Regions from separate parts of the Brachybacterium sp. AOP43-C2-M15 genome, predicted to be linked through region 2. Evidence: riboswitches for the same ligand, from Rfam matches in the RefSeq annotation. Region 2 holds a riboswitch; each other region holds the start of a gene.
What was found. Region 2 has a riboswitch for thiamine pyrophosphate ahead of thiC (phosphomethylpyrimidine synthase ThiC). Riboswitches for the same ligand answer to the same signal wherever they lie in the genome.

Region 1: it holds a riboswitch for thiamine pyrophosphate, as region 2 does, so the genes downstream of both, ACT3SP_RS06270 (bifunctional hydroxymethylpyrimidine kinase/phosphomethylpyrimidine kinase) here and thiC (phosphomethylpyrimidine synthase ThiC) in region 2, are expected to answer to the same signal.
Region 3: it holds a riboswitch for thiamine pyrophosphate, as region 2 does, so the genes downstream of both, ACT3SP_RS06150 (ECF transporter S component) here and thiC (phosphomethylpyrimidine synthase ThiC) in region 2, are expected to answer to the same signal.

What each region holds. Positions count from the first base shown of each region.
Region 1 is NZ_JBQSWB010000004.1:223,437-229,300, forward strand. It holds gene ACT3SP_RS06260 (acyl-CoA thioesterase) at 1-640, shown strand, start outside; gene ACT3SP_RS06265 (thiamine phosphate synthase) at 597-1,271, opposite strand; gene ACT3SP_RS06270 (bifunctional hydroxymethylpyrimidine kinase/phosphomethylpyrimidine kinase) at 1,268-2,908, opposite strand; TPP riboswitch at 2,899-2,992, opposite strand; gene glgP (alpha-glucan family phosphorylase) at 3,138-5,702, opposite strand.
Region 2 is NZ_JBQSWB010000007.1:229,040-234,903, forward strand. It holds gene ACT3SP_RS09890 (Gfo/Idh/MocA family protein) at 1-203, shown strand, start outside; gene ACT3SP_RS09895 (YdeI/OmpD-associated family protein) at 263-838, shown strand; gene thiC (phosphomethylpyrimidine synthase ThiC) at 827-2,677, opposite strand; TPP riboswitch at 2,677-2,787, opposite strand; gene ACT3SP_RS09905 (NAD(P)H-dependent oxidoreductase) at 2,903-3,730, opposite strand; gene ACT3SP_RS09910 (cupin domain-containing protein) at 3,867-4,820, shown strand; gene ACT3SP_RS09915 (hypothetical protein) at 4,914-5,864, shown strand, end outside.
Region 3 is NZ_JBQSWB010000004.1:195,903-201,766, forward strand. It holds gene ACT3SP_RS06140 (M13 family metallopeptidase) at 1-859, shown strand, start outside; gene ACT3SP_RS06145 (hypothetical protein) at 856-1,422, shown strand; TPP riboswitch at 1,469-1,575, shown strand; gene ACT3SP_RS06150 (ECF transporter S component) at 1,622-2,203, shown strand; gene ACT3SP_RS06155 (ATP-binding cassette domain-containing protein) at 2,302-4,341, shown strand; gene ACT3SP_RS06160 (ankyrin repeat domain-containing protein) at 4,401-4,829, shown strand; gene ACT3SP_RS06165 (GNAT family N-acetyltransferase) at 4,820-5,341, opposite strand; gene ACT3SP_RS06170 (alpha/beta fold hydrolase) at 5,352-5,864, opposite strand, start outside.

The DNA of each region.
Region 1 (5,864 bases), on a different contig from region 2:
CGGCGGCTCGTTCTCGGTCCGGCGCGTGCTGGCCACCCAGCCGGGGGTCGAGGCCGACGAGGAGGAGCGCACCATCCTGGCGATGACCGCCTCCTTCCAGGAGGTGCAGGACGGACTCGAGCACTCCGAGAGCGCCCCCGAGGCCCCGGCCCCCGAAGGTCTGCCCACCACGGCCGAGGTGCTCACGGGCATCGACCATCCGATCGCGCACTACTGGTCCACCCAGCGCCCGATCGACATCCGCCACGTCACCGATCCGATCTACCTGCGCCCCGACCCCGCCTCCGACACCGCGGACACGCAGATGGTGTGGATGCGCACCCTGGCCCCCGTCGGCGCGGAGCCGCTGCTGCACGACGCGATCCTCGCCTTCGCGAGCGACTACACCCCCTTCGAGCCGATCCTGCGCCGGCAGGGACTGAGCTGGATGACGCCGGGGCTGAAGATGGCGACCATCGACCATGCGATCTGGTGGCACAAGCACGTGCGCGCGGACGAGTGGCTGCTGTACGTGCAGCGCTCCCCCTCGGCCTCCGGCGGGCGGGGCGTCACGCACGGTCAGGTCTTCGACCGCGGCGGCGACCTGGTCGCGACCGTCACCCAGGAGGGGATGATCCGGGCGCGGCCCGCCGATCGCTGAACGCGGCGACGATCTGCCGCGCCACGGCCTCCGGGCGCTCGGCGTCCATGATCGCCCGCACCACCGCCATGCCGGCGACCCCGGTGGTCGCGAGCGCCGGGGCGTCCGCCGCGGTGAGGCCGCCGATCGCCACCACCGGCAGGCGTGTCTCGTCGACCAGGCGCGCGCTGCCCTCGAGGCCCAGCGGCTCGCGGCCGGAGTCCTTGGTCGGGGTGGGGCGGAAAGGGCCCGCCCCGATGTAGTCGAGCAGGTCGTGGAGGCGCTCCGCCGCGCGGACGGTGGCGAGCGTGCCGGTGGTCATGCCGATGATCGCGTCGTCGCCCAGCAGGGCGCGGGCATCGGGGACCGGGAGGTCCTCCTGGCCCAGGTGCACGCCGTGGACCTCCACCCCGCGGCGGCGGGCGGCCCAGGCCACGTCGACGCGGTCGTCCACCACCACGCGGGTCGCGGGCCGGGCCGCATGGACGGCGTCCGCGACGGCGCAGGCGAGCTCCAGCAGCTCCGGGGTCGAGGCGTCCTTGGCCCGCACCTGGATCATGCCGGCCCCGCCGGCGGCGGCCGCGGCGGCGGCCTCGACCGTGCGGCGTCCGGTGCCCGAGGTCACCAGGTAGCAGCGCAGGTCCAGGCTCATCGTGCCTCCGCCCTGTCCGGGTGGCGCGCCGGTGCCGCGGCGCCGAGCCGCAGCGCCTGGTCGAAGAACTCGAGCTCGTGGCGGCAGGCCAGCAGATAGGCGCGCAGCGCCGCGGCGCGCACCCGCGGCGAGGCGGCCTCGAGCTCGCGCTCGACCTGCGCGAGCGCCTCCTGCGTGGCGGTGACGAAGCCGGGATCGCGGTAGGTGTCGAGCCAGTCGGCGTAGGGGTGGTCCGGTGGGACGGCGGGCAGCGCGGCTCCCGCCTGCGCGTAGAGCCAGTAGCAGGGAAGCACCGCGGCCGCGCCGACGGCGAGGTCCTCCCCGAGCGCCGCGGCCAGCAGGAAGTCGGTGTAGGCGCTCGTCACCGGGGAGGGCTCGGTCCCTGCCCCGGCCTCGTCCCCGTCCCCGAGACGGCTGCGGTGCAGCTCCGACTCGACGGTCAGGCAGTCCGTGGCCCCGCGGGACCAGAGCTCCTGGGCCGCGGGGTCGCTCGACCTGGCGGCCAGCGCGGCGAGCGAGCGCGAGTACCGGCGCAGGTAGTGGGCGTCCTGGTCGAGGTAGAAGGCGAACTCCAGCTCGTCCAGGCTGCCGTCGACCAGGGCCCGCACGAACTCGGAGCCGGCGATCGCGCGGGCGGTGTCCTCCCCCGCCGCCCACAGCGCGGCGGTCCAGGGCCCGGCGGGCGGGACGGCGGAGCGGACCGGCTCCGTCCCCGGGGCCTCGCGCCCCGGCGCCGCGGGGACGTCCTGCACGGTGCCGAGAACCGCGGGCAGGTGGGCCGGGACCAGCCACGGCGTGGACTCCCCGGCGCTCTGCAGACGGCGCGCGCGGTGGAAATGGTCGACCGGTCCGTGGCCGGTCCCCACCCGCAGCGCCTCGCCGTGGGCGATCGCCTCGTGGAGCCATCGGGTCGACCAGGCCAGCGCCTCCTCCGGTCCGTCCCCGGCCGCCAGCCGGGTCGCGAGCGCCGAGGAGAGGGAGCAGCCCGTGCCGTGGGTGCTGGTCGCCTCGAGCCGGGTCGAGCGGACGGGGTGCACGGTCCCGTCGGGACGCACCCAGCTGTTGGTGACCCGGCGGGAGCGGAGGTGGCCCGTCTTGACCACGACGGCGACCCCGGTCTCCGCGGACCATCGGCTCGCCTGGGCGAGAGCCTCCTGCTCGTCGGCGGCGGGCTCGCGGCCGGTCAGCCGGGCGAGCTCCTCAATGTTGGGGGTGACGACGTCCGCGCGGCGGCAGAAGTCGATCATCGCCTCCTCGGCCTCGGGCTCCAGCAGGCTGTCCCCGCTGGTCGCGACCATCACCGGGTCGACGACCAGGAGCGGTGGCGGGGTCCCGTCGAGCCAGGCCGCGACGGTGCGGATGATCTCCGCGGTGGCCAGCATGCCCGTCTTGACGGCATCGATGCGCACGTCCTCGCCGACGGCCCGGAGCTGCTCGGTGAGGAAGGACGCGGGCGGGACGTGGATCTCCCGGACCCCACGGGTGTTCTGGGCCACCAGCGCGGTGACCGCGCTCATGCCGTAGCCGCCCGCCGCGGCGATGGACTTCAGGTCCGCGGCGGTGCCGGCGCCCCCGGAGGGGTCGGTGCCCGCGATCGAGAGCACGCGGGGAACTCGGGCAGGATACGTCGGTGTCATGGGGACATCCCTTCGCCAGTACGAACTAGATCAGGTTCCACGGGTGTGTTCTCAGCGCCGGCGGGCGCACCCCGTGTCCGCGGATCAACGTACCAGTCCCGGGGATCAGCCCGGTCCCGGGCATCAGCCCATCGCGGCGCGAGTCCGGGCGAGGGCGGCGGTGGTCATCTGCTGCACGTCGGGCAGCGTGCCGGCGGCCGCGACCGGCAGTCGTCCCGGCCGGCACCTCTCAGGCGGTGGTGACCAGCCCGAGCTCGGCGCGGGAGGCCAGCACCGGATGCTGCGGGGTGATCCGCACGGTGCACCCCTTCTCGCCGGGTGCGGTGAGGGCGAAGCGGGCGGTCCAGCGACCGTCCTCCCCCCGCTGCAGCGGGATCAGCTGAGGATCGATGATCTCCTCCCCGGTGCCGATCTCTCCCAGGACCGCCTCGACGAGCACGTCCGCGTCGCCCAGACCGCCCAGCTCGACGTCGGCGACCAGGGTGATCTCGGCGCCGGTGGGGACGGAGCCGTCGGCGACGCCCTCGAGATGCACCCCGGCGACCGAGACGCCGGACCAGGCGTCCTGCACCCCCGCCTTCCAGGCGGTGAACTCGCCGGCCAGCGCGGGATCCGCGACGAAGGCCGAGGCGGCGCGGGACGCCGGGAGGTACAGGTCGGTGACGTAGTCCCGGACCATGCGGGCGGCGGTGATCTGCGGGGCCACCTTCACCAGCGAGGAGCGGACCTTCGTCATCCAGCCGCGCTGCATGCCGCGGGCGTCGCGCTCGTAGAACAGCGGGACGATCGACTGCTCGAGGATCTCGTAGAGCGCCTCGGCCTCGATCGCGTCGCGCTGCGCCTGGTCGGCGACCTCCGCGGTGGGGATGGTCCACCCCGCCGAGTCATCCTTCATCTCGTCCCACCAGCCGTCGGAGACGGAGAAGGTGAGCCCGCCGTTGAGGACGGCCTTCATGCCGGAGGTGCCCGAGGCCTCCTCCGGGCGGATCGGGTTGTTCAGCCACACGTCGGAGCCCGCGATGAGCACCGAGGCCATGCGGATGTCGTAGTCGGGCAGGAAGGCGATGCGGTGGCGCACCCCGTGGTCGTCGGCGAACTGCACCAGCTGCTGGAGGAACTCCTTGCCGGGCCGATCGGCCGGATGGGACTTGCCGGCCACCACGATCTGGACCGGCCGGTCCTCGTCGAGCAGGATCCTCTTCAGCCGCTCGGGGTCCGAGAGCATCAGCGTCAGGCGCTTGTAGGTCGAGACCCGGCGGGCGAAGCCGATGGTCAGCGCGCGGGGGTCGAGGATGTGGTCGGTCCAGGCCAGCTCGGCCTCGTCGGCACCGCGGCGCAGCCAGGACTCCTTGACGTGCTCGCGCGCCATGTCGACCAGGTCCGCGCGCAGCGCATCGCGGGTCTCGGTGAGCTCGTGGTCGGTGAGGGTCGCCAGTGCGCTCCAGTCGCTCAGGGACGAGACGTCCACGTCCCCGAGGGCCTTCTTGAACAGGTCGTCCATGTGCGCGGAGGTCCAGGTCCGACGGTGCACGCCGTTGGTGACCGAGCCGATCGGCACCTCGGGCACCTCGAAGCCGGGGTAGAGGTCCTGGAACATGGCGCGGGAGACGGCGCCGTGGAGCCTCGCGACCCCGTTGGAGCGCTGGGCGATGCGGAAGCCGAGCTGGGCCATGTTGAACACGTCCCCGCCCTCCTCGATGCCGAGTGCGAGCGCGGCCTCCACCGGCAGCGAGGGGATCAGACGCGAGAGCCCGCTGCCGTCGGCGTCGAGGTAGCTGCGCAGCTGGGAGGCGTCGAAGCGGTCGATGCCGGCGGGCACCGGGGTGTGGGTGGTGAACACCGTGCCCGCACGCACCTCGGCGACGGCCTCCGAGAACCCGGCGCCGTCCTCCATCCTGCGTCCCACGCGCTCGAGACCCGAGAACCCGGCGTGGCCCTCGTTGAGGTGGAACACGGTGGGCGACGGGGCGCCGCTGAGGGCGGTGAAGGCCTCGACGGCGCGCACTCCGCCGATGCCGAGCACGATCTCCTGCACGATGCGGTGCTCGTGGTCGCCGCCGTAGAGGCGGTCGGTGATCTCGCGGGCCTGCTCGTCGTTGGGGGCGACGTTGGTGTCCAGCAGCAGCAGCGGGACGCGGCCCACCTGCGCCTTCCACACGCCGATCGCGACCTCCCGCTCCCCCGGCAGGGTCACCGCGACCCGCAGCTGCTCGCCGTCCGCGGCGAGGACCGGCTCGACCGGCAGCCGCTCGGGATCGTTGAGCCGGTAGTCCTCCTGCTGCCAGCCGCTGCGGTCGAGGGACTGGGAGAAGTAGCCCCACTGGTAGAGCAGCCCGACCGCGATCAGCGGCACGCCGAGGTCGGAGGCGGACTTCAGGTGGTCGCCCGCGAGGATGCCCAGACCGCCGGAGTAGATCGGGAGGGTCGGGGAGATCCCGAACTCCATGGAGAAGTAGGCGATCGAGGAGCCGTCGCCGTCGCCCTGCGTTCCCGGGACGGTCCGCTGGAACCAGCGCCCGGAGTCCAGGTAGGTGCGCAGATCGCCGACCTCGGAGCGCATCCGCGCGAGGAAGTCGTCGTCGCGAGCGGCCTCGGCGAGGCGCCCGGCAGAGACCTGGGAGAGCATCGCGATGGGGTTCTCGCCGCTGGCGGCGAAGGCCCGCGGATCCAGGGATCGGAACAGGTCGACGGTCTGCCGACGCCAGGTCCAGCGGAGGTTCAGCGCGAGATCGCGCAGCGGGGCGAGGGCGCCCGGGAGGTCGGAGGAGACCGTGAACGTGGAGATCGGCTTCATGCGGCCACGATACCCGACGCCAGACCTCGATCTTGCATCTGTCTTGCGTCGAGGCCGTGACGGCTCGACCGCCACAGCACCGGCTCTCACCTGCGGCTTCAGTGCGTTCGCCGTCCTGACCCCGTGGCGGGGCAGCTCCGCTCAGCATGTTCTTGCGCGTTC
Region 2 (5,864 bases):
TCGCGGAGTTCCTGCGCTTCGCGCGGGAGGGCGGTGCGACCGACGTGTCCGTGGTCGCGGCGCGCGAAGCCGTGGCGACCGGAGTCTGCGGTGCGGAGTCCATCCGCAGCGGCGGCATGCCCGTCCAGGTCCCGCTGCTGCGGGCCGAGATGCTGGAGTACTTCGACAACGGCCAGATCGTGACGGAGCCGGTCCGGGCCTGACCGGCATCGACGACCTCCGCGGACAGCCCCTGTCCGCACCTCCGGGCAGACTGGCGAGCATGAGCGCCGCCGAGCTTCCACCGCCCCTGGTGATCCCCGACCCGCCCGCCTGGCGCGCCTGGCTCGAGGAGCACGAGGACAGCTCCGACGGGGTGTGGCTCCTGATGGCGAAGAAGGGGAAGGACGCCCCGACCGCGCTCACCTATCAGGAGGCCCTCGAGGAGGCGCTGTGCAGCGGCTGGATCGACGGCCAGCGCCGCGGCCATGACGAGCACGCCTTCCGGCAGCGCTTCACGCCGCGCCGGCCCCGTTCGATCTGGTCGCAGCGCAACGTCGAGATCGTCGCCCGCCTGGTCGCCGACGGGAGGATGCGCGAGCGCGGTCTCGCCGAGGTGGACCTCGCGCGGGCCGACGGCCGCTGGGAGCGCGCCTACCCCGGCCCGGCGACGGCCGAGGCGCCCGAGGACCTGGTCCGCGCCCTCGCCGCGGCGCCTCCCGCGGAGGTGGCCTTCGCCCGGCTCGCCGACACCGCGCGGTACTCCGCGCTGCACCCGGTCCTCAGCGCTCCGAACGAGGCCACCCGCGCGCGCCGGATCACGGCGCTGGTCGAGAAGCTGGGGCGCTCAGCGACCTGAGGAGTCCGCGGCGCCGCCCGTCGAGCCGGCGGCCGCGCCGACGGCTCTGTCCTCCGCGCTGCCCGCGGTGCCGCCCCCGGCGCTGCCCATGGTGCCGCCCGCCACCGTCGGCGTCGGCAGGTACACCGTGCCGCCCTGCTCGCGGAACTCCCGGGATTTCGCGGCCATGCCCTCCCGGGCGATCCGCTCCTGGGCGGAGGCGTCGCCGTAGGTGTCGCGGATGTCCTGCGAGATCCGCATCGAGCAGAACTTCGGACCGCACATGGAGCAGAAGTGCGCCGTCTTCGCGGGCTCCGCCGGCAGGGTCTCGTCGTGGTACTCCTCGGCCAGCTGCGGGTCCAGGGACAGCCCGAACTGGTCCCGCCACCGGAACTCGAAGCGCGCCTTCGACAGGGCATCGTCCCGGGCGGAGGCGCCCGGATGACCCTTGGCGACGTCGGCCGCGTGGGCGGCGATCTTGTAGGTGATCACGCCCGTCTTCACGTCGTCGCGGTCCGGCAGCCCCAGGTGCTCCTTCGGGGTGACGTAGCAGAGCATCGCGGTGCCGTGGCGCGCGATCTCGGTGGCGCCGATCGCGGAGGTGATGTGGTCGTAGGCAGGGGCGATGTCCGTGACCAGGGGGCCGAGCGTGTAGAAGGGCGCGCCGTCGCACAGCTCCTGCTGGCGCTCCACGTTCTCGCGCACCAGGTGCAGCGGCACGTGCCCGGGGCCCTCGACCATCACCTGCACGTCGTGCTCCCAGGCGCGGCGGGTCAGCTCCGCGAGGGTGTCGAGCTCGGCGAACTGGGCGGCGTCGTTCGCGTCCGCCAGGCACCCCGGGCGCAGCCCGTCGCCCAGCGAGAAGGACACGTCGTAGCGGGCGAAGATCTCGCACAGCTCGTCGTAGTGCTCGTACAGGAAGTTCTCCCGGTGGTGGGCCAGGCACCAGCCCGCCAGGATCGAGCCGCCGCGGGAGACGATCCCGGTGACCCGGTTCGCGGTCAGCGGCACGTAGCGCAGCAGGACCCCGGCGTGGATCGTCATGTAGTCCACGCCCTGCTCGCACTGCTCGATCACCGTGTCGCGGAAGATCTCCCAGGTCAGCGCGTTCGCATCCCCGTCGACCTTCTCGAGGGCCTGGTAGATCGGGACGGTCCCGATCGGCACCGGGGAGTTGCGCAGGATCCACTCGCGGGTGGTGTGGATGTCGTCCCCGGTGGACAGGTCCATGACGGTGTCCGCGCCCCAGCGAGTGGCCCATTCGAGCTTGGAGACCTCCTCGGCGATCGAGGAGGTCACCGCCGAGTTGCCGATGTTGGCGTTGACCTTCACCAGGAAGGCGCGGCCGATGATCATCGGTTCCGCCTCGGGATGGTTCACGTTCGCGGGGATGATCGCGCGGCCGGCCGCCACCTCGCTGCGCACCAGCTCCACGTCGCAGTCCTCCCGCAGCGCCACGTAGCGCATCTCCGGGGTGATCTCGCCGCGACGGGCGTAGTGCATCTGGGTGACGCGGCGCCCCGGGAGGGAGCGCAGCGGGGGTCGGCTCGCGCCGCGCCACTCCGCGCTCGCCTCGCCGCGGCGCACGGCGCTGCGTCCGTCGTCGACGAGGGTGCGGCCGCGGCCGCTGTAGGTCTCGACGTCCTCTCGGCCGTCGATCCATGCGGAGCGCATCGGGGCCAGGCCCACCTCGGGCTCGCAGCCGGGCCCGGCGGTGCGGTACACCTCCAGCGGCGGGTTCGGCACACCGGCGGGGGAATCGTCCTGGGCGATCCGGGTGACGGGCACCCGGATGCCGTGGGCGGGGTCCTCGAGGTGGCCGAGGCTGTGGGTGGGGTAGTTCTCAGGGCGTGCGGACATCGTCTCGCTCTCCTTCTTCCTTCGCCGGCATGACCCGGGGCAGGTTCGGTCGGTGCTCGAACCGCGACAGTTCGATCTCAGCCCGCTGCGACGGGCACCCGAGGGATCGGCGACGACGGTAGCAGATGCCCGGCCGGTCACGGGGAGAGGACCCCTGGCCGGGACGCGGCGGATCGCTCGGACCACGGATCGCTCGGACCACGGATCGCTCAGACCACGGCTCACTCAGACCACGGCGCCGAGGTCGACCCCGGCGTCGCGGCGATGGATGCCGAGATCCGTGCGACCGGTGGCGATCCGCGGATCCAGGGCGCGCAGCTCCGCGGGGTAGTCCCCGTCGCGCAGGCGTCGATAGGGGCGGCTCGGCTCGCTGTCGATCCCGGCCAATCGGTCCACCAGGCGCCGGGTCTCGCGCTCGCCGTCCACTTCGTCCAGTCCGTCGGCGTCGTGGACGACGTGCAGGTCCAGCACGTCGATGCCGACGTACCAGAGGGCGCCGTGGGTCAGGGGGAACAGCAGCGAATCCAGGTCGCCGCTGACCCCGCGCGGCCCGATCGTGCGCTCGTCGTCCCCGGCGGTGACCACGATGAGCGCCCGACGTCGGGTGAGACCGCCGTCCCCGTACCGCCGCGGCATCCCGAGCTCGGGGTCGAGCTCGCTGTCGTAGGCGAAGCTGTCGGTCAGCACGCGATCGAGCCAGCCTTTGAGGATCGCCGGGGGGCCGTACCACCACAGGGGGAACTGGAGCACGAGCAGCTCGGCCTTCGCGAGCTTCTCCTGCTCGGCCCGGACGTCCGTCGCGGTCAGCCCCCGGGTGTAGGCCTCACCGGCGAGCGCGGCCAGATTGCCCGGTCGGTCGGCGGGCTCTCCGAGGTCGCGGTCGCCGAGCACGGGATCGAATCCCTGGGCGTACAGGTCCGAGGTCATCACGTCGTGGCCCTGGGACAGGGCCCGGGTGCCGGCGCGGAACAGGTGGCCGCTCAGCGACTGCTGTCGCGGGTGGGCGAGCACCCACAGGGCGGAGCCCGGGAGCGGGGGATGGTCGACGGTCACGAGGGACCTCCAGGTGGGGCGGTCGGTGCGGAGCGCAGTGTCGCTCCGTCGGTCATGACCCAGTCCACCGCACCCCGAGAGAGACGGAGAATGCTCTGAACGCTGAGATCCATATGCCAGCGTCTACGCTGGAGGGATGGAGATCCTCACCGAAGTGCTCGGCAACCTCCGCTCCTCGGGCGCCCTGATCGACCGCAGCCTGCTCACCGAGCACTGGAGCGTCCGGGTCGAGACCGGATCCTCGATCACCGTCGCCACCCTGCTCCGCGGGAGCGGCTGGCTCCACCAGCAGGGACGGGACGCCGAGCCCCTGGGAGCACGGGACCTGGCGATCCTCACCGGCCGCGGGCCGATCCTCCTGAGCAGTGACCTCGACGGCGCGGCGGAGCCCACCTGCGTCGTGACGGCCGAGGGCTCCTGCCTCGACGCGGAGGGCGCCGTGCTCGCGAACGAGCGCGTGGGCCTGGACGCCCGGGTCCGCCGCGAGCGGCTCGCGGCGGAGAGCGTGCTGCTGACCGGGACGCTCCCGACCTCCGGCCGGATCGCCGAGCGGCTGCTGAGCGCCCTGCCGAACGCCGTCGTCGTCCCGCGCGAGGAGCAACGGTCGACCGCCCTGGATCTCCTCGAGAGCGAGCTCGGCAACGACGAGCCCGGTCAGCAGGCGGTTCTCGACAGGCTGCTGGACCTCGTGCTGATCGGGGCGCTGCGGGACTGGTTCGCCCTGGCGGAGGTCTCCGCCCCCGCCTGGTACGGCGCCGCCGGTGATCCGGTCGTCGGCCCTGCGCTGGGTGCCCTGCACGCCGATCCCGCACAGGAGTGGACCGTCGCCTCCCTGGCCCGCCGGGCCGGGGTCTCCCGGGCCGCCTTCGCCCGCCGCTTCGCGGAGGTGATGGGCGAGCCGCCGATCTCCTATCTCTCCGGATGGCGACTGTGCCAGGCGGCGGATCGTCTCGAGCTGAGTGACGACACCCTCGACTCGATCGCCCGGCAGGTGGGCTACTCGAGCTCCTTCGCGCTCAGCGCCGCGTTCACCCGGGAGTACGGGATGCGGCCCAGCCGCTATCGGGAGACCACCCGTGCGCGCCGATGAGCCGCGTCTCCGCCGCGTCCTCGCCGTCGGCCGTGCTCCTGCGTAGAGTCGACCGCAGTCCCGCACACCGTCGTCACGCCCCGTGAGGTCCCGATGTCCCCTCCCGCTCCGCGCACCGTCCAGGCCACCGACAAGTCCTTCCCCGCCTCCGCGATCGGACGCCCGGTCACCGATCTGGGGCTGGGGCTGCGGGACCTCTCCACCCCGCTGCTCGTGCTCGACGACGCGGCGATCGACCACAACCTGCAGGTGATGGAGGCGTGGACGCAGGAGCGCGGCCTCGAGCTGATGCCGCACGGGAAGACCACCATGGCGCCGGTGCTGTGGCGCCGCCAGCTCGCGGCCGGATGCACCGGGATCACCGTCGCGACCGGCTGGCAGGCCGATGTCGCCCTGCGTGCCGACATCCCCACCGTGCAGCTCGCCAACGCCTGCACCGACCCGGCCCTGCTGCGCCGCCTGGTCGCTCACCTCGCGGCGCATCCCGAGCAGGAGCTCGTGCTCTGGGCGGACTCTGTCGCCACGATCGACCTGCTCGAGCAGGTGCTCCCGGACGACTCGCGGCTCGGGGTGCTCGTCGAGCTGGGAGCCGACGGGGGTCGCACCGGTGCCCGCACCCTCGAGCAGGCGCTCGAGGTCGCCGAGCGCGCGGCCGCCTCGAGCACCCTCGTCCTGCGCGGGGCCGCCGGTTACGAGGGGGCTCTCGGCCATGACCGCTCGGAGTCCGCGCTGCAGGCCGTCGGCGCCTACTGCTCCCGCCTCGCCGAGCTCGCGGAGCAGCTGCGTCCGCTGGTGGAGGGCGTGCCGTGGGCGACCGCGGGCGGCAGCGCCTATCCCGACCTGGTCGCCGAGGCCCTCGCGCCGCTGCAGGGCATGCGCAGGATCCTCCGCTCCGGCGCCTATCTGGTCCACGACTCCGGCTTCTACCAGGGCATCTCCCCGCTCGATGTCGAGCGGGGGATCGCCCCGGACCAGGCGCTGCGCCCCGCGATGCGGGCCTACGCCCGGGTGGTCTCGAGGCCCGAGCCGGGGCTCGCCCTGCTC
Region 3 (5,864 bases), on a different contig from region 2:
GCCCTGGATGACCCCGGCCACCCGGCAGAAGGCGCTCGCGAAGCTCGCGAGGTTCACCCCGAAGATCGGCTACCCCGAGAAGTGGCGGGAGTACGACGGACTGGAGATCGTGCCCGGCGACCTCGTCGCCACCGCCCGCGCCTCGCGCCGCTTCGACGCGGCCTACGAGTACGCGAAGGTGGGCGGCCCGATCGACGAGACCGAGTGGCACATGACCCCGCAGACGGTCAACGCCTACTACAACCCTGGCCGCAACGAGATCGTCTTCCCGGCCGCGATCCTGCAGCCCCCGTTCTTCGACGCCGAGGCGGACGACGCCGTGAACTTCGGCGGGATCGGCGCCGTCATCGGCCACGAGGTGGGGCACGGCTTCGACGACCAGGGCTCCAAGTACGACGGCGACGGCAACCTGATCTCCTGGTGGACGCCGGAGGACCGGGAGGCCTTCGACGGCCGGGCGGCGCAGCTCATCGCCCAGTACTCCGAGCTGTCCCCGCGCGAGCTCGACGACACTCATCGCGTCAACGGGGCTCTGACCATCGGCGAGAACATCGGCGACCTGGGCGGGCTCTCGATCGCGGTCAAGGCGTATCTGTCCCGCAGGGACGCCGAGGAGGTCGCCGCCGAGCTCGACGGCCTCGACGGCCTGCAGCGCGTCTTCTGGTCCTGGGCGACCGTGTGGCGGGGCCGGAACCGCACCCAGGAGGCGATCCGACGCCTGGCCGTGGACCCCCACGCCCCGATGGAGTTCCGCTGCAACTCCGTGGTGGGCCACCTCGAGGAGTTCCACACCGCCTTCGACGTGACCGAGGGCGATGCCATGTACCGCGCCCCCGAGGAGCGGGTGGCGATCTGGTGAGACCGGACCCGCCGTTCTACGTGGGCCGCACCCGGCCCACCTCCGTCGGCTGGACCCGCATCGGGGTGACGCTCCTGTGCGGCGCGGTGCTCGCCGTGCTCATGGCCCAGCGCTCCTCGACGCCGGTGGTGCTGCTGGTGGTGGTGCTCTTCCTCGCCCTGTCGCTGTGGACCTGGATGGGCCAGGCCACCCGCTTCATCGTCGACGAGCACGGGATCACGGTGAGCCTCGGCGGATTCCTGCCGCGCCGGCCGTGGCCGGTCGAGAACTTCCGCACCGTGCAGCTGCGCGAGATGCCGTCCTCGACGGTGGGCGTGACCCTCGGCGGCTACGGCTGGCGGCGAGGGAAGGCGATCACGTCGCGGCCCGAGGAGCTCACCCCCGTCGGCCGCCGGAAGATCTTCACCGTCGCCGGGACCCAGCAGCCCTACCGGATGCTGGTCACCCGCCCCGGTACGCTGGTCGAGATCATCGGCCGCGACGCCCCGCACTACATCCTCTCCCCCGAGGATCCGCAGGCGACCGCGGAGGCGGTGGACCAGGCGATCCGGGCGCGCCGCTGAGCGCGGCGCCGTCCCTCGTCCGGGCACGCTAGACTGGGCGATCGTCATCCACTGACAGGGGAGCACCTCCGGGTGCTGAGAGTGCGCACACGAGCGCAGACCCTCGAACCTGATCCGGCTCGCACCGGCGTAGGGAGTCGGGATATCCGCGCGGCACCACCGGTGGCGCACGCCCCTTCCACTCATGGGAGGAGAAGTGATGACCCGCTATCGCACCGTGGACCTGCTGGTGACCGTCCTGATCGGAGCGGCCTTCGGCGTCGCGTTCCTGGGCTACGGCCAGCTGTACACGCTGATCGGCCCGCTCACCGCGGCCTTCAAGCCCGCCGAGGGGCTGCTGGCAGGGATCTGGTTCCTGCCGGCGATGCTCGCCGCCCTCATCGTGCGCAAGCCCGGCGCCGCCCTGCTCGCGGAGATGATCGCCGCGGTGCTCTCGATGCTGCTGGGCAGCCAGTGGGGCTGGGGCACCGCGATCTCCGGGCTGATGCAGGGCGGCGGCGTGGAGCTCGCCTTCCTGCTCACCCGCTACCGCCGCTTCACCCTGCCGGTGGCCGTGCTGGGCGGCGTGCTCGCCGCGCTGCTCGAATGGGGCTGGGAGAAGTTCGCCTACTACCAGGAGATGAGCTGGGCCTTCTCCGGCGCCATGCTCGGCTTCTTCGTGCTCTCCGGGGTGCTGCTGTGCGGCGTGCTGGGCTGGGCGGCCACCCGCGCCCTGGTCGCCACCGGGGCGGTGGACTCCCTCGCCGCCGGCCGGGAGCACTCCCGGGCCGCGGCCGTCTGAGCGGAGGGAAGAGGATCACCCCGCCGAGCGCCCCGACCGCCGCGGGTCTGCGCCTGGACGGCCTGCGGTGGCGCCCCCTCTCGCGCCGCGAGCCGACCATCGCGGGCCTCGACCTCGAGATCCCGCACGGCCAGCGGGTGCTGCTCGCCGGGGCCAGCGGCAGCGGCAAGTCGACCGTGCTGCGCGCCCTGGCCGGCCTGCTCGACGAGGAGGACGGCGAGGGCGCGGGCCTGCTCCCGCCGCCGCAGCGGCCCGGCGAGCGCGGACTGCTGCTGCAGAACCCCGCGCACGCCCTGGTCGCCGCGACCATCGCGAGGGACACCGCCTTCGGACCCGAGAACGCCGGCCTGGAGCGCCCCGAGATCCGCGCCCGGGCGGAGGCGGCCCTCGACGCGGCGCAGGTGCGGATCGATCCCTCCCGCGCACCGCTGGACGCCTCCGGGGGCCAGCAGCAGCGAGTCGCGCTGGCCGGCGCGCTCGCCCTGGACCCCGAGCTGCTGCTGCTCGACGAGCCCACCAGCATGCTCGATGCCGACACCGCCGCGCTGGTGCGCGAGGCGGTGCTGTCCGCCTGCGCTCGGTCGGGCTCCACCCTGGTGGTCGCCGAGCACCGCCTGGAGCCCTGGATCCCCCACATGGACCGGCTGGTGGTGCTCGGCGCGCAGGCGGAGGTGCTCGCCGACGGCGCGCCGGGGACCGTCCTGCACGAGCAGGAGACGCTGCTGCGGCAGGCGGGGGTGCTGGGGGCTGGGCCTCGGGGTGCGGGGCCGCTGGGCGCGGGGCCGCCGACGGCGGGACCGGAGCGGGGACGGGCGGCGGGGGCCCCGGTCCTCGCCTCCCTCGAGGGCGTCACCGTGCCGGGACGCGGGCTGCGCGAGCCCCTGGACCTCGAGGCGCGGACCGGGCGGCTCACCGTGCTCACCGGCCCCAGCGGCGCCGGGAAGACGACGCTGCTGCGCACCCTGCTCGACCCGGGCGAGCCGGCCACCGGCACCGTCACCCGGCCGGAGCCCGCTCGGATCGCGTTCGTCCCCCAGGACCCCGAGCACTCCTTCGTCGCCGGGACCGCGGGCGAGGAGATGCTCGCCTCCCCGTGGGCCGAGGATCCCCGACTCGCGGAGGAGCTGCTCGAGCGGGCCGGTCTCGCGGCCCTGCGCGGCGCACCTCCGCACCGCCTCTCGGGCGGGGAGCAGCGTCGGCTCGCGATCGCCGCGGCCCTGGCCCAGTCCCCCGCGCTGCTGGTCCTGGACGAGCCCACCGTCGGCCTGGACGCCCGCCGCCGCGGCGCGGTGGTCGACCTGCTCGCCGAGGCGTCCTCCCGCGGCTGCGCGGTCCTCGTCGCCACCCATGATCCCGAGCTGATCGGGATCGCCGACCACCGCACCGAGCTGCCGGCCCCGGACCCCGCCGGCCCTCCTCCCCCGCCACGTCGCAGGATCCCCGCCGACGCCCTGAACCCGCTGACCCGCTGCCTGATCGGGATCCTCGCCGCGATCGGCTCCTTCGCCGTCGAGTCCTGGCAGGGCGGACTGCTCGCGCTGGCGCCGACGCTGCTGCTGGCCCCGCTCGCGGTGCGCACGCCGCGCGGCGCGCTGCTGCGCCTGGTGCCGATCCTGCTCTCCGCCGCGGGACTGGCCTGGACCACCGCCCTGCTCGGCGACGCGCCCTCCCTCTCCGGCGAGGCCTGGCTGGTGGGGCTCAAGGAGGCCTCCCGCATCACCGCGTTCGTCGCCCCGGGGGTGCTCGCGCTCGGCAGCGTCGAGGCGACGCCGCTCGGGGACGCCCTCGGGCAGCGACTGCGGCTGCCGGCGCGCCCGGTCGCCGCCTCCGTGGTGGCGCTGGTGCGGGTGGGTCACCTGGGCCGTCAATGGGAGACGATCCTGCGCACCCGGATCCGTCGCGGCCTGGGCACCGCCCGCTCCCCGCGCCTGCTCGCCGGCGCCACCCTCGCCCTGCTGGTGGACACCCTGCGCGGTGCGGAGCAGCAGGCGCTCGCCATGGACTCGCGCGGCTTCGCGACCGCCGCGGGACGCACCTGGGCCGAGCCCAGCCGGTTCCGCCGGGCGGACCTGTGGGGGCTGGGGATCGCGCTGGTCCTGCTCCTCTGGCCCGCGCTCGCCGGGCTCGCCGTGGCATGAGCGCTGTGGCACGAGCGCTGCGGCACGAGCGCCCGGCCCGGGTCTCGTATCCTGGCCCGGTGAACGACACCGCTGACCCCACAGAGCCCTCCGACGCCTCCGAGGACGAGGCCGTCCTCGCCCTCGCCGGCTCGATGCTGGACGCCGCCCGCCAGGGCGACGCCGCCGCGCTGCTGCCGCTGCTGGACCAGGGCGCCCCGGCGAACCTGCGCGACGGGGCAGGCAGCTCCCCGCTCATGCTCGCCGCCTACCACGGCCACGCCGACCTGGTGCGCGAGCTCGCCGCTCGCGGCGCCGACGTCGACCTCATGAACGATCGCGGGCAGACCCCGCTCGCCGGCGTCGCCTTCAAGGGCTTCGCCGACGTCGCCTCCGTGCTGCTGGAGGCCGGGGCGGACCCGGACCTCGGCGCGCCGAGCGCCCGGGAGACCGCGCGCTACTTCGAGCGTGCGGAGATCCTCGCGCTGATCGAGGCGCGTCAGGCCTGAGCCGCTCGGGCGCGGGACGGTCGCAGCACCATCGCCACGTGCTCGATGCCGGCCTCCCAGAACACCTCGCTGACGGTCTCGAAGCCCATCGAGGCGTACCACGGCTCGAGATACGCCTGCGCATCGATGTGCACCTCCGCCCCCGGGGAGAGCTCCTGGGCGTGCGCGAGCGCGGCGAGCATGAGCCGGCGCCCCGCGCCCTCACGTCGACGATCGGAGCGCACGGCGACCCGACCGATCCGCACCGTGCCGTCGGCCTCCTCGAAGAGGCGCAGGTGCGCGACGGGCTCGCCGGCGAGACGGGCCCGCTCGGCGAGCGGGCCCGGTGCCTCGAGCCACATCACGGTGGTGGTGGGGTCGAGCTCGCGACCGTCGAGGTCGGCGTCGGTGGCGCGCTGCTCGAGGGTGAACACGTCCTGACGGAGCATCGCGAGCAGGTACACCGTGCGCGGGTCGAGGTCGGTGAGCAGGCCCTGGCGCAGCACGAGACGGGCGGAGGAAGGATCGGGCATGGGCAGAAGACTACTGCCGCCGGGCCCCGACCATCGCGGTGACGGCCTCGCGCCAGTGCCCGGCCATCACCGGGCCGCCGTGTCCCTCCTCCTCGACCATGATCAGCTCGCTGCCGGGCCAGGCGCGGTGCAGCTCCCAGGCGGTGAGCGCGGGGCCGGAGACGTCGCGCCGGCCGTGGATCAGCACGCCCGGGACGTCGTGCAGGCGGGCCATGCCGCCCAGCAGACCGCTGCCGGGCGCGGCGCCCCAGGGCACCGCCCAGTCGGCGACGAAGCCGTCGTGCGCCCAGTAATGGGTGGCGAGTCGGACGAAGCCCCGCGCGTGCGCGTCGACCTCCGCGTCCTCGGGCACCGCATGCGCCCGGGCCGGTCCGCCGGCGCCGATCGCGATGTGCGCGTCCTCCCAGCGCATCCAGGCGCGCACGGCGTCGTCGACGAGCTCGGGGTCCTCGCCGGTGACCATCCGCCGATAGGCCTCGACCAGGCGCAGGCGCTGCGGCGAGCGGTCGCGGCGGTCGAAGCC